DNA from 2 places in the Niabella aquatica genome. Region 2 is predicted to be linked to the other one. Evidence: riboswitches for the same ligand, from Rfam matches in the RefSeq annotation. Region 2 holds a riboswitch; the other holds the start of a gene.
The links. A riboswitch is a leader RNA that binds a small molecule or an ion and turns the genes downstream of it on or off. The one in region 2 is predicted to bind cobalamin.

Region 1 (6,211 bases), on a different contig from region 2:
AAATTTATAGCATCATCAAACGCTTTGCTTAAACAACTGCAAAACCTGTCGGGCGTTATTAACGCGAATACTGTATTGCCCATATTAGAAGATTTTCTTTTTGAAATTGAAGCCAACAGGCTTACCATTGTTGCTACAGATCTCGAAACGGTAATGAGAACCGAAATGGATATTGAAGCAAAAGACAGCGGCCGCGTCTGCATTCCCGGAAAAATATTGATCGATTCTTTAAAAAACATTCCCGATCAGCCACTTACGTTTAATATAGATAAAAATTTCGGCGTAGAAATTACCAGCGATAGCGGTAAGTATAAAGTAATGGGCGAAAACCCCGACAACTTTCCCAAAGAGCCCGCAGCAGACGATACCACTTCATTTATAATGACTTCTTCTGCATTGGTAACCGCTATCAATAAAACATTGTTTGCCACCAGCACCGATGACCTGCGGCCGGCGATGACAGGAGTTTTCTTTGAGCTCAGCAAAGATGGTATTCAGTTTGTAGCAACGGATGCACACAGGCTGGTACGCTACAAACGTAATGACGCACAGGCAGGTGGTACCGATAATTTTATTGTTCCGCGCAAACCTTTAAACCTGTTAAAATCAGCATTGCCCGACAATGACGATGCAATAACTTTAAATTACAACAGTAATCATTTCTTCGTAACACATGGTACTACCCGTTTAAGTTGTCGCTTAATTGATGCGCGTTTTCCTGATTACAGGGTAGTGATTCCAACAGAAAATCCTTACCGCCTTACGGTTAACAGGCTGGAATTTTTAGGCGCCTTACGGCGGGTAAGTGTGTTCAGCAATAAAAGTACCTACCAGGTGGCTTTAACGATCAGCGGCAGTGAATTGCAACTGGCAGCACAGGACGTTGATTTTAGCTTTGAAGGTAACGAACGCATGAAATGCCAGTATAATGGAGAAGATCTGCAAATAGCTTTTAATGCCAAATTTTTAATAGAAATGCTCAACAGCACCCAAAGCGAAGAAGTGTACCTGGAACTGAGCACGCCAACAAAAGCGGGCCTTATAAAGCCGGTAGAACAGGATGAAAGCGAAGAATTGCTGATGCTGGTAATGCCGCTGATGCTGAATCAGTAACATATTTTAATATATTGTTTAAAAAGCTCCGGAAACCGGAGCTTTTTATATAATAACAGCCCCCATAACGAAGTATTAACTGCAAACTTTGTAAAAGCTTTAGCTTTTTTTGTCACATCTTTGCGGCTGACAAAATTGGAATTATATCATGAATAAACTGGTATCCTTTTCCCCTGTTCTTTTATTGAGCTTCGTTATTGCTTTAACCTCCTGCAGTTCGACCAAACAAACCACCGGTACAGCAAAACAGCACACCGCAATAGTGTTCCCGGCACAGCATAAATCAACACCGGCAGGAGTTAGTTTTGTTGCAGATGATGAACATATATTTTCAGATAAGGAAGCAAAAACCCTCGACTCCCTATTGCAGGTTTTTGAAAAAAGTAATCTTATTGCTATTAAAATAACTACTGTCAATAATCCCTCTATGGATGCTGCCAATGTTGCCGATAACAACAAAGAACTGTTAAAGAGCTGGGCTGCAATACACAATAACAGCAATAACTGTATGGTTATCAGTATCAGCAAACAACTAAAGCTGGTGCAAATTGATTACGGAACTTTTGTAAGCAAACTGCTGAGCCCTGCAGAAACAGCAGGTATTATAGAGCAGCAGTTCCAGCCTTCATTTGCAACCAATCAAATGTATTTTGCTACCTGGAATGGAGTGAATGCCATTATGAATACGATCAGGGGTAATATCAAATTTTAGCAGTTTTAGCTCCCTTGATCTCTGCTTTCATCCCCTAATGATTGTATTTGTTTGCTTTGCCATTTGCACCTCTTTAAGGTTTCAAAAATTAGCCCTACTTTTGCGCCGCATTGGTTCAATAGGCTTATCCTAAGCGCTATTGATTAAAAGGGAATCAGGTGCGAATCCTGAACAGACCCGCTACTGTAAGTTCTAACCAGCATTTTGACATTTCTTAGCCACTATTTCGCCGGGCGAAACGGGAAGGCTGCTCAAAATGGGAACAAGTCAGGAGACCTGCCAAAGCAGATATATTTTAAGCTTTCGTGGACCAAAGCTTGAATGCAAATGCTTTATTAGCAACATATTTGTCTTCAATCGTTCGCAAAGCTGTTTGATTCATTTAATCAAATAGTTAATGCCTGTTCCTGGTATAAAAAAAGCGTTAACAGCGACGCTTTTAATATTCATTGCATTTCACCTGCGCGCACAGCAAAATGAGCGCGACAGCTTAGTTGTGCGTGATGGCAGCGCGAAAGTGCTGCCCGGCGTCACCGTTTCGCAAAGCAGCTATAAAGAGGTAATCCCTTCTCAAAGACTGACCGGCGAAGACCTTAAGAGACTCAACAGCTTTTCAGTAGCAGATGCCATACGCTATTTTGCCGGAGTACAGGTAAAAGATTACGGAGGCATAGGAGGTTTGAAAACGGTGAATATCCGCAGCATGGGCACCAACCACATGGGCGTTTTTTACGATGGCATACAGCTGGGCAATGCACAGAACGGACAAATAGACCTCGGCAAATTTTCGATGGATAATATTGAATCCATTTCGTTGTACAACGGACAGAAAAGCGAGATTTTTCAGCCCGCCCGGGACTTCGGCTCTTCCGGCAGCATTTATATCAAAAGCAGGAAACCGGTCTTTGATTCCAGCAAAAAAGCCCATTTCAAAGGGGTTTTTAAAACAGGTTCTTTCGGGCTGGTCAATCCCTCCCTGTTGTACGAGCATAAAATTAACGATAAGCTGAGCGCCTCAGCGAACGGGGAGCTGATCAGTTCATCTGGTAAATACAGGTTCCGTTACAGGCGTGTTTTTCCCGGCACACATGATGTTATGTATGATACATCTGCTACCAGGCAAAACGGAGATATCCGCGCAACGCGCTTCGAGGGAGGGCTATACGGCCTGGTACCACAGGGAAACTGGAAACTGAAAACCTATTTTTACGATTCTGAACGTGGCATCCCAGGAGCCATCATCAGCAATAAATTCCAAAATGCACAACGGCAATGGGACAGGAACTTTTTCCTGCAAGGTTCCTGGCAAAAAGCGGTAACAACGGGATACGAGCTGCTGGTAAGCGGGAAATATGCCAACGATTACATGCGCTACCTCAATCCCGATACCACGCTCAAACTTATTGACAACACCTTCCGTCAGCAGGAATGGTATATTTCAGTAGCTAACAAATACAGCATTACCCGGCAATGGGATGCTTCGCTTTCCGCCGATGTACAATACAATACGCTCACTTCAAATATGGATGGCTTTGTCTTTCCCCGGCGGCTGACTTCTTTAATCGCCCTCGCTACCGCGGCCGAATTGGGAAAAGTAAAAATACAGGGAAGCCTGCTGGCCACCCTTGTGCATGAAAGGATATACTCCGGCAATACCGCTGCCGATGATTCTGTAAGAGTGGCTCCCGATAAAAAAGAGCTTACTCCTGCTTTGTTCGTATCGTACAAGCCGTTTACAAACAGGGATTTCAACATCCGGGCTTTTTATAAATACATTTTCAGGATGCCCACATTCAACGACCTGTATTATACCGATATCGGCAATAGCAACCTGAAACCCGAATTTACCCATCAATATGACCTGGGCTTTCAATACAGCAAAAGCTGTGAAAAAGCGGTCCTCAAACAATGGAGCCTTCAGGCAGATGCCTATTACAACGAGGTAACGAATAAGATCATAGCCGTGCCTAAAGGTAGCGGGCAATACCGGTGGATGATGATGAACCTCGGCTATGTGGAAATAAGAGGTATGGACGTGGCGGCATCAGCGCTTTCGGAAATCGTTAAAAATGTGTTGCTCAATATAAAACTCACCTACACCTATCAGAAGGCGCAGGACTTTACGCCACGGGCAAGTGAAATATTGCAAAAAACCACCTGGGGAGGACAAATAGCCTATATCCCCTGGCACAGCGGCTCGCTCATAACCGGGCTGTCGTACAAAAGCTGGATGCTCAATTACAGCTTTATTTATGTGGGTGAGCGCTATCATTCTTCCGCAAATATACCTATGGAGTATGAGCAACCCTGGTACACCCATGATATGACGGTTATAAAAACCCTGAAATACAGAAAAACAGGTATACGCATAGGTGCCGAAGTGAACAACCTGCTTGGCCAGGACTATGAAGTGGTGCTGAACTATCCCATGCCGAAACGCAATTATAAACTTTCATTAACCGTAGAATTATGAGGATAATGAAACAAAATACGTTCTTCGTTTATTACATCATCGCTTTAATAACGGTGATGAGCGCCTGCCGCAGGGATGTGGAAATGGTGCTTTCGGAAGATATTGTCGTTGGCAATCCTGGTATTATCAAAGGCTACAAAGGATTTTACCTGCTTAACGAGGGCAATATGGGCAGCAATAAAGCCACCCTCGATTTCTACGATTTCCGTACGGCCATCTATAAAAAAAACATCTATGCCGAAGTAAACCCGCACGTGCCCAAGGAACTGGGCGATGTGGGCAACGACATAGGGATATACGGCGGAAAGCTGTATGCCGTCATCAATACCTCAAACAAAATAGAGGTAATGGATGCAGAAACGGCCAAACGCATCGGTCAAATCAATATTCCCAACTGCCGCTTCATTAAGTTTCACCAGGGCTATGCCTATGTTACTTCGTATGCGGGGCCGGTAATTATTGACCCCGATTACAAACAGCTTGGGTATGTGCTCAAAATCAACACCTTTACCCTGCAAGTGGCAGACACCTGCCTGGTAGGCTTTCAGCCTGATGAACTGGAAATAATAGATGGAAAAATTTATGTGGCCAATTCGGGTGGTTATATGGGTGCAAGCGATACAAAAGGATATGAACGCACCGTTTCCGTAATTGATATAGCAACGTTCAAAGAAGAAAAGCGTATTGATGTGGCGTACAACCTGGAGCGTATAAAAGCTGATAAACGCGGTAACCTGTGGGTAAGCTCACGCGGCGATTATAAAGGACTGCCATCGCGCCTGTACTTTATCGACCGGGAGAAAGAAACAGTAACGGATAGTATTCCTATTGCCGCATCCAATTACTGGATAGACGACGACCTGTTGTTTGTGTACGGTACGGAATGGAGCTACATTACCAACAACTGGACCATTTCTTACAGCATGGTGGACACCCGAACGCATGAAATAATGAGCAGGAACATTATTACCGACGGTACCGATAAAGAAATAGAAAAGCCTTACGGCATTATGGTACATCCCGAAACAAAGGATATCTACATTACCGATGCGGGGAACTATGTAACGCCCGGTGTGGTGTATTGCTTCGACAAAAACGGTAAAAAGAAATGGAGCGTGGTGGCGGGAAATATCCCCGGACATTTTGCATTGGTTCCCGTGTATTAATGGGATAATAATCACAATAGTGAGTAGTGAATAATGATTTCGCTAATGGCGGACTGAATAAGAAACCAACAGTGAAATGAACATACTTAAAGAGATAATTATAACATACTAAAATAAAGAGATGAAAAATATAAACAGGATTTTACTATACACTATAAGTCTGGCACTTTTGGCCGCAAACTGTGGCAAAAAAGATGCAGAACTCCCTGAAACAGCTCCAGTTATTTCGGGATTAGATCAGCAATATTACCTGATAGTAAGGGATGAACTGGTATTGTCGCCACAGGTAGAAAACCGGGTGGATTCCGTGGTATGGCTGCTGGATGGACAACGGGTAGCCAATACGGCACAATATACTTTCAGGGCGCCTGCTGAACTAGGAACGTTCAATATTATTGTAAGGGCTTACAATAGGAGTAATTTTGTTCAGCAAATCATTACAATAACAACAGGAAGGTTCATTAATGTATCCACCACACCTTATGCGGTGTTGCCATTGAAACCTTCGCTGAAATTTGCCGGTAGGAGCGATATAAAATGGGAGGTATTGTCCGCTCCGTCCGAATTATACCGTTTGACGGATACCGATACACAAACTCCCCTGTTTATTTCGGCAGACAAAGGAGCCTACCAGGTAAAGATATCTTCAGGCAATATAGCCGATACGATGATCATTTCCGTGCAACAGGATATGACAACCCGGACACCGTATATCACCCAGGTGCTTGATTTTCTGCCTGCACCCGG
Region 2 (6,211 bases):
CTTTGTCGCTGCTCATTGCGTACATCACCCGGGGGTTGCTTAACAGTGATCCGTTTATGTAACCTAATACCCCTATAAACAATAATACAGACAGCACTGTTTCGGCTCTGGAACCCAGTACTTTTGAAGCCATGATAGCCGCAATATTTTTACTATCCTTCAATTGTTCGAAACCAATTACCCTTATATAAGCATAGTTTACCAAAAGATAAAGAGAAACAATAATGAGCAGGCCGAGCAAGATGCTTCGGGGAATGGTGCGTGGCGGATTTTTAACCTCTTCACCGAAATTGATCGTTTGCTGATAGCCGCCATAGGTAAAGCTTACGGCTACCAGGCCAATCCCAAAAGCTTTTATATATTCCTTCATTGAAGGAGATACGGTGCTGCTTTGCTGTATGGCAGGCGCCGGAACAGCAAAAAATATAGAAAGTATAAGCAGGATAACCAGGCCTATTTTGATCAGCATTAAAACATTCTGGGCTTTCGAACTTAGTTTAAGCCCCAGCATATTTACGCCATAAAAAATAATGATGGCTATAATTGCAAATGCCACCTGGATAGTTTTAAGAGAAGCAGCTGAAGGGAACAGCACTCCCGAAATATATTCACTGCCTACCAGGGCTACCATCGCCAGCGAAGCGGCATTGCTGACCAGTATAATGCAGTTGATGGCAAACGCAATAGAAGGATGATAGGCGTAAGAAAATACTTTATAATAGCCGCCGGTAGATGGGCTGCGCGACCCTATTTCTGCGTAGGTGAGTGCTCCGCAAAAGGCGACTAACCCACCAGCCAGCCAGCAAAGAAAATAGGTAAATATATCAGGAACGGCTTTTGCCACATTTACCGGAGCTCTGAAAATACCCATCCCTATCACGAAGCTTATACAAATCATGGTAAGGTCGAAAAGTCCCAGCTGTTTTTTCATTTGCCCTGAAGATAAAGAAATATTTGCTGTATAGATTTTTGTGAGCTGAATGATGCCGTTCTTTTGCCGGTACTGTAAATGAGACTAAAAACTGCTAACTTCAAAAATTAATTGGATAAAGAGGCTATTATGACAATTGAAGTATTGAAAAATATATTTCCGGGACTTGAAGCTGAATTGTACGGGGAGCTTTTGCAGCAGGGAACGGTTAAAAAAGTACGTGCAGGCGATACCTTGCTGAAAACGGGGCAAACCATTCGCTCGGCCATGCTGGTAATGGATGGTATTGTGAAGCTGTATCGCGAAGATGAGGAGGGGCGGGAATATTTTATTTATAACCTGGCTGCCGGGCAGGCGTGTTCTCTTTCAATGATCTGTGCCATAAAACATGAAACCAGCGAGATTCTTGCAAAGGCTTTAACGGATGTTACTTTGCTCAGCATCCCTTTTAAAAGTATGGAGCTGTGGATGGGGCGGTATAAAAGCTGGTACCGGTTTGTGCTTACCAATTACAGGAGCCGTTTTGAAGAATTGCTGAGAACGATTGATGCCATTGCTTTTACAGGTATGGATGAACGCCTGGAAACGTATCTGCTAAAACAAAAAGAAACCCTGGGAAGTGACATGCGCATGACCCACCAGGAAATTGCCAACGACCTGAATTCATCCAGGGAGGTAATCAGCCGGCTTTTAAAAAAAATGGAAACCAGGGGCTGGGTCGTTATCGGCAGAAATACCATTAAATGGGTGAGGCAGGAAAAATAATGTGATCACAATCACTTTGTAAAAATAAAAGCATCTGCAAATTTGCAATATGTTGATAGCAGGATACATGGCGGCGTTATTGATAGGACTTTCGTTGGGCCTGATCGGTGGTGGCGGATCTATACTAACCGTGCCTATACTGGTATACCTGTTTGATGTTCCCCCTGTTTTGGCTACTTCTTACTCTTTATTTATAGTGGGTATTACCAGCCTTGTGGGTTCTGTCGCCAACCTGAGCAATAAAACGGTAGATATGAAGACCGTGCTTATTTTCGGCACCCTGTCTGTTATAACTGTTTTTTGTATCAGGCATTATATTATACCCTATCTGCCACAGTCTTTACATATCGGCTATTATTCCGTACCGGTTTCTTTGGTAACCATGCTGCTGTTTGCAGTTTTGATGATCGCCTCATCTTTTTCCATGATAAAAACAGGATCAAAACCCGTAATAAATGAAATGCCGCGCGCCGGGCTGCTTAAAATTTCAGTGTATGGTATAAGCATCGGCCTGGTAACCGGGTTGCTGGGAGCCGGCGGCGGATTTTTATTGATACCTGCCTTAATATTATTGTTGCGCCTTCCGGTTAAAACGGCTATTGGTACCTCTCTTGTTATTATTACAGTAAACAGTTTGGCAGGTTTTGCAGATGATGTTACGCATCATTCTATGGACTGGGATTTATTGCTGAAGGTAACAGGAATAGCTGTTGTTGGTGTTTTGGCAGGCGCAGCAATGGGAAAAAAGATAAAAGGGGGTATTTTGAAAAGAGCATTTGGCTGGTTTGTGCTGCTGATAGGAATTTATGTTGTTGTTCACGAACTGGTAATATATTTTACTCCCTGACGCTTTGGAATACCTGGTAAATAAATAAGTTTTATAAATGATAGAATGGATGAAACAACCCTGGCCCTGGTATGTTGCCGGGCCATTAATAGGATTAATAGTACCGGCCTTATTGTTATTGGGCAATAAGCATTTTGGCATATCTGCAAACCTGAGGCATATCTGTGCAGCCTGCTTACCGGCCCATATTCCTTTTTTTAAGTATAACTGGAAAAAGGAAGCCTGGAACCTGTTTTTTATAGCCGGTATTTTTATTGGTGGTTTTGTAGCTGCACAGCTCTTGGCAAACCCTGATGCCGTAAGGGTGGCACCGGCATTAGCCACGGAGTTACATCAGTATGATATTACAGACAACCAACATCTTTTGCCTGCAGAAATATTTAGCTGGCAGGGTTTGCTTACGGCAAGAGGGTTTGTTCTATTGGTAATTGGCGGCTTTTTGGTTGGTTTTGGAACAAGATATGCAGGGGGCTGCACCAGCGGTCATTCCATTATGGGATTGAGTACCCTGCAACTGCCTTCTCTTATAGCTACTATATGTTTTATGACCGGCGGATTTATTATGGCCAACCTGATCCTTCCTTTTATTCTTAAATTATAACTGATCAATGACTATGCAAAAAGATATTACAGATTACGAAGTGCGTTCGCTGGACACCATGTGTATCAACGAAACAGTACTAAATCACCCCTGGTGGTATAACTTTAAGTACCTGGCAGTGGGCATTATATTCGGTATTGTTTTTGTAAAGGCAGAAATTGTTTCATGGTTCCGTATACAGGAAATGTTCCGCCTGCAAAGTTTTCACATGTATGGCGTGATCGGATCAGCTGTAGTTATAGGGGCTGTTTCTGTATGGCTGATAAAAAGGTTCAATATAAAAACCATATATGGGGAAGCAGTAACTTTACATCCCAAAAAATTTAATAAGGGACAGGTTATCGGAGGATTGCTGTTTGGCCTGGGCTGGGCCATGACGGGGGCTTGCCCCGGGCCATTATTTGCACAGATAGGGAGCGGTTTTACTGTTGTGGTGGTGGTATTATTAAGTGCAATAGCCGGTACATGGGTATATGGTTATTTTCGTGAAAAGCTGCCCCATTAAAAGGTGAGCTGCCAGCAGCCCACGTGTGCAGGCATGTAAAGTTCCTTTCTGTTCATGCTTAAACAAACTTAATGCATTTCCTTACTTTTGCTGAGATTTTGGTTTCTTCCTGCCAAAGGTGGGGGAATTAAAAGGGAAGTCCGGTGTACTTGCCTGCCTCAGGCACGGAGTCCGGCGCTATCCCCGTAGCTGTAAAGAGCGGCCTGTTCAACCTTCCCGAAGAGAAGGCTTTATGAGGCTGATTGTTGAAGATATACCACTGTATGCTGCGGCCGACGGGAAGGTTTCAACAATATGCTCTAAGCCAGAAGACCTGCCAGATATCAATAGTTATCATTCAAGCTTTCGGGCGAAAGGCGGAAAATGTATTCGCAACAGCGTATATATTTCTATTATTCTACCGGAAGCAGTCAACTGAAATTTTAAAATGAAAAGGGAAATTTTAGTAGTGGCTGCTGTTATATTGTATGGCACACTACAGGCACAAAACCAAACAACTGACAAAGATCTGGATGAGGTAGTGGTGACTGCTTCAAGAAAAGAACAGAAACAGTCTCAAACCGGCAAAGTAGTTACAGTTATTGATCAAGCAACTTTACAAAACAATATAGGGAAATCCCTGACCGAAATTTTAAACCAGTATGCAGGCATCTTTACTGTTGGCGCTAATAATGCGCCCGGCTCCAACCAGGAACTGTACCTGAGAGGTGCTGCCACCGGTAATACACTTGTTTTAATAGATGGTATTCCCTTGCAGGACCCTTCCCATCTTACCAACACCTACGATCTTAATAATATCCGGCCGGACCAGGTAGAGCGCATAGAAATTTTAAAAGGCGCGCAAAGTACCTTGTGGGGAAGTAATGCTGTTGCAGGGGTTATAAATATCATTACAAAAAAGGGCGGTACAGGTAAAATAACGCCTGCTGTAACCGTTGCTTATGGCAGTTATAATACACTAAAGCTGGGCGCAGGTGTTAATGGCACCCTTGATAAATTTTCTTATAATTTATTTTATAACAGGATTACTACCGATGGTTTTTCTGCCGCTTACGATAGCCTTGGCAACCGAAATTTTGATAAAGATGGTTTAAAGCAAAACAGCTTCCAGGCTAACCTGGGTTACCGGTTTACAAATACCTTGTCTTTAAATTTTACCAGCAATTATGGGGATTATAAAGCGGATGCAGATGCCGATGCCTACATTGACGATTATGACAACATCATAAAAAATAAAAATTTTGTAAACAGCCTTGGTTTAAATTATAAAACTGAAAAGTCGGCCCTGCATTTAGTGCAGAACATAATACGGTCTGACAGGTATTATTTTGACGATAGTACAGATATTGGGGGATTGAGGGTTGCTCCTCAATCTTCCTATTATGCTATTTGGTCCGACGGAAATTATAAGGGCCGGTCTTATGTAACGGATTTGTATGGCAATCACAATTTTACGGATCGTTTATCTTTAGTGAGCGGCCTGCAATATGTTTATCAGCATACAGATCAATCTTATAAAAGTATTTCCAGTATTGGCCCATACAATGCTGTTCCGGTAAGCAGCGACTCTGCCAAATCTAATAACTTTTCTGTGTATGCCTCTTTTTTAGTAACCGATCTGAAAGGGTTTAACATAGAAGCAGGGGGAAGATATAACCATCACAGCGTTTATGGCGGTAACGGAACTTTTACTTTTAATCCATCGTATAATATAGATGAGCACACGCGGGTTTTCGTAAATATTTCCAGCGGATATAATACACCTTCTCTTTACCAGTTATATAGTGAATATGGGAACAGAGCGCTATCGCCCGAAAAAAGTGTTAATTACGAAGTAGGTGTGCAGGCACTTACCAATGATAACAGGAATTCTTTCAGAATTGTTGGGTTTAAAAGAGATATTAAGGACCTGGTTGTTTTTTATACGGATGCCTCAACCTTTACCAGTAAATATATCAACCGCGATGAGCAGCACGATCATGGTTTTGAGGTGGAAAGCAATATTGCGGTAGGTAATATTGGCCAATGGGTAAATAACCTTACTTACGTTAACGGAGCGGGCATGAATGATGGAAAAAAAACAAAGAACCTTTTCAGAAGGCCTGACTTTACACTTAACAGCACACTTACTTTACAGCCGGTAAAAGGGCTGACACTTGTGCCGGCGTTCAGATATATTGGTGAACGTATGCCTGTTCCTAATGTTGACTTAGGTGGTCCCGACCCGATGCCAGCCTATTACACTATTGATTTTTACGCGGCCTATAATATTATAAAAGGTAAAGCAAAACTGTTTACCGATTTCAGAAATATAACCAATCAAAAATATTTTGATGTATATGGCTATAACAGCCGTCAGGCTAATTTCATGATAGGTATCAGCGCTGCTTTATAGATGCAATAGCACAGAGGGCGGTTATTATTAATTTTTTAAAACTTTCGGGGCAATGCACGAGCCTAAAACCTGTCCGAGGTGTAAATCAGCCTTCGAATGTAAAGTGGGTTGCATTACCATCTGCCAATGCTATGGCATTTCATTTTCCGAAGAGGAAAAAAAGCTGA

Region 1: it holds a riboswitch for cobalamin, as region 2 does, so the genes downstream of both, ACYVBM_RS07785 (TonB-dependent receptor plug domain-containing protein) here and ACYVBM_RS15970 (TonB-dependent receptor plug domain-containing protein) in region 2, are expected to answer to the same signal.

What each region holds. Positions count from the first base shown of each region.
Region 1 covers NZ_BAAGYM010000008.1:190,296-196,506, forward strand. Annotated here, with positions in the region: gene dnaN (DNA polymerase III subunit beta) at 1-1,113, shown strand, start outside; gene ACYVBM_RS07780 (TPM domain-containing protein) at 1,262-1,825, shown strand; cobalamin riboswitch at 1,920-2,123, shown strand; gene ACYVBM_RS07785 (TonB-dependent receptor plug domain-containing protein) at 2,223-4,298, shown strand; gene ACYVBM_RS07790 (YncE family protein) at 4,304-5,464, shown strand; gene ACYVBM_RS07795 (hypothetical protein) at 5,586-6,211, shown strand, end outside.
Region 2 covers NZ_BAAGYM010000020.1:129,973-136,183, reverse strand. Annotated here, with positions in the region: gene ACYVBM_RS15995 (APC family permease) at 1-931, opposite strand, end outside; gene ACYVBM_RS15990 (Crp/Fnr family transcriptional regulator) at 1,061-1,696, shown strand; gene ACYVBM_RS15985 (sulfite exporter TauE/SafE family protein) at 1,746-2,543, shown strand; gene ACYVBM_RS15980 (YeeE/YedE family protein) at 2,593-3,144, shown strand; gene ACYVBM_RS15975 (YeeE/YedE family protein) at 3,152-3,649, shown strand; cobalamin riboswitch at 3,732-3,983, shown strand; gene ACYVBM_RS15970 (TonB-dependent receptor plug domain-containing protein) at 4,077-6,044, shown strand; gene ACYVBM_RS15965 (cysteine-rich CWC family protein) at 6,097-6,211, shown strand, end outside.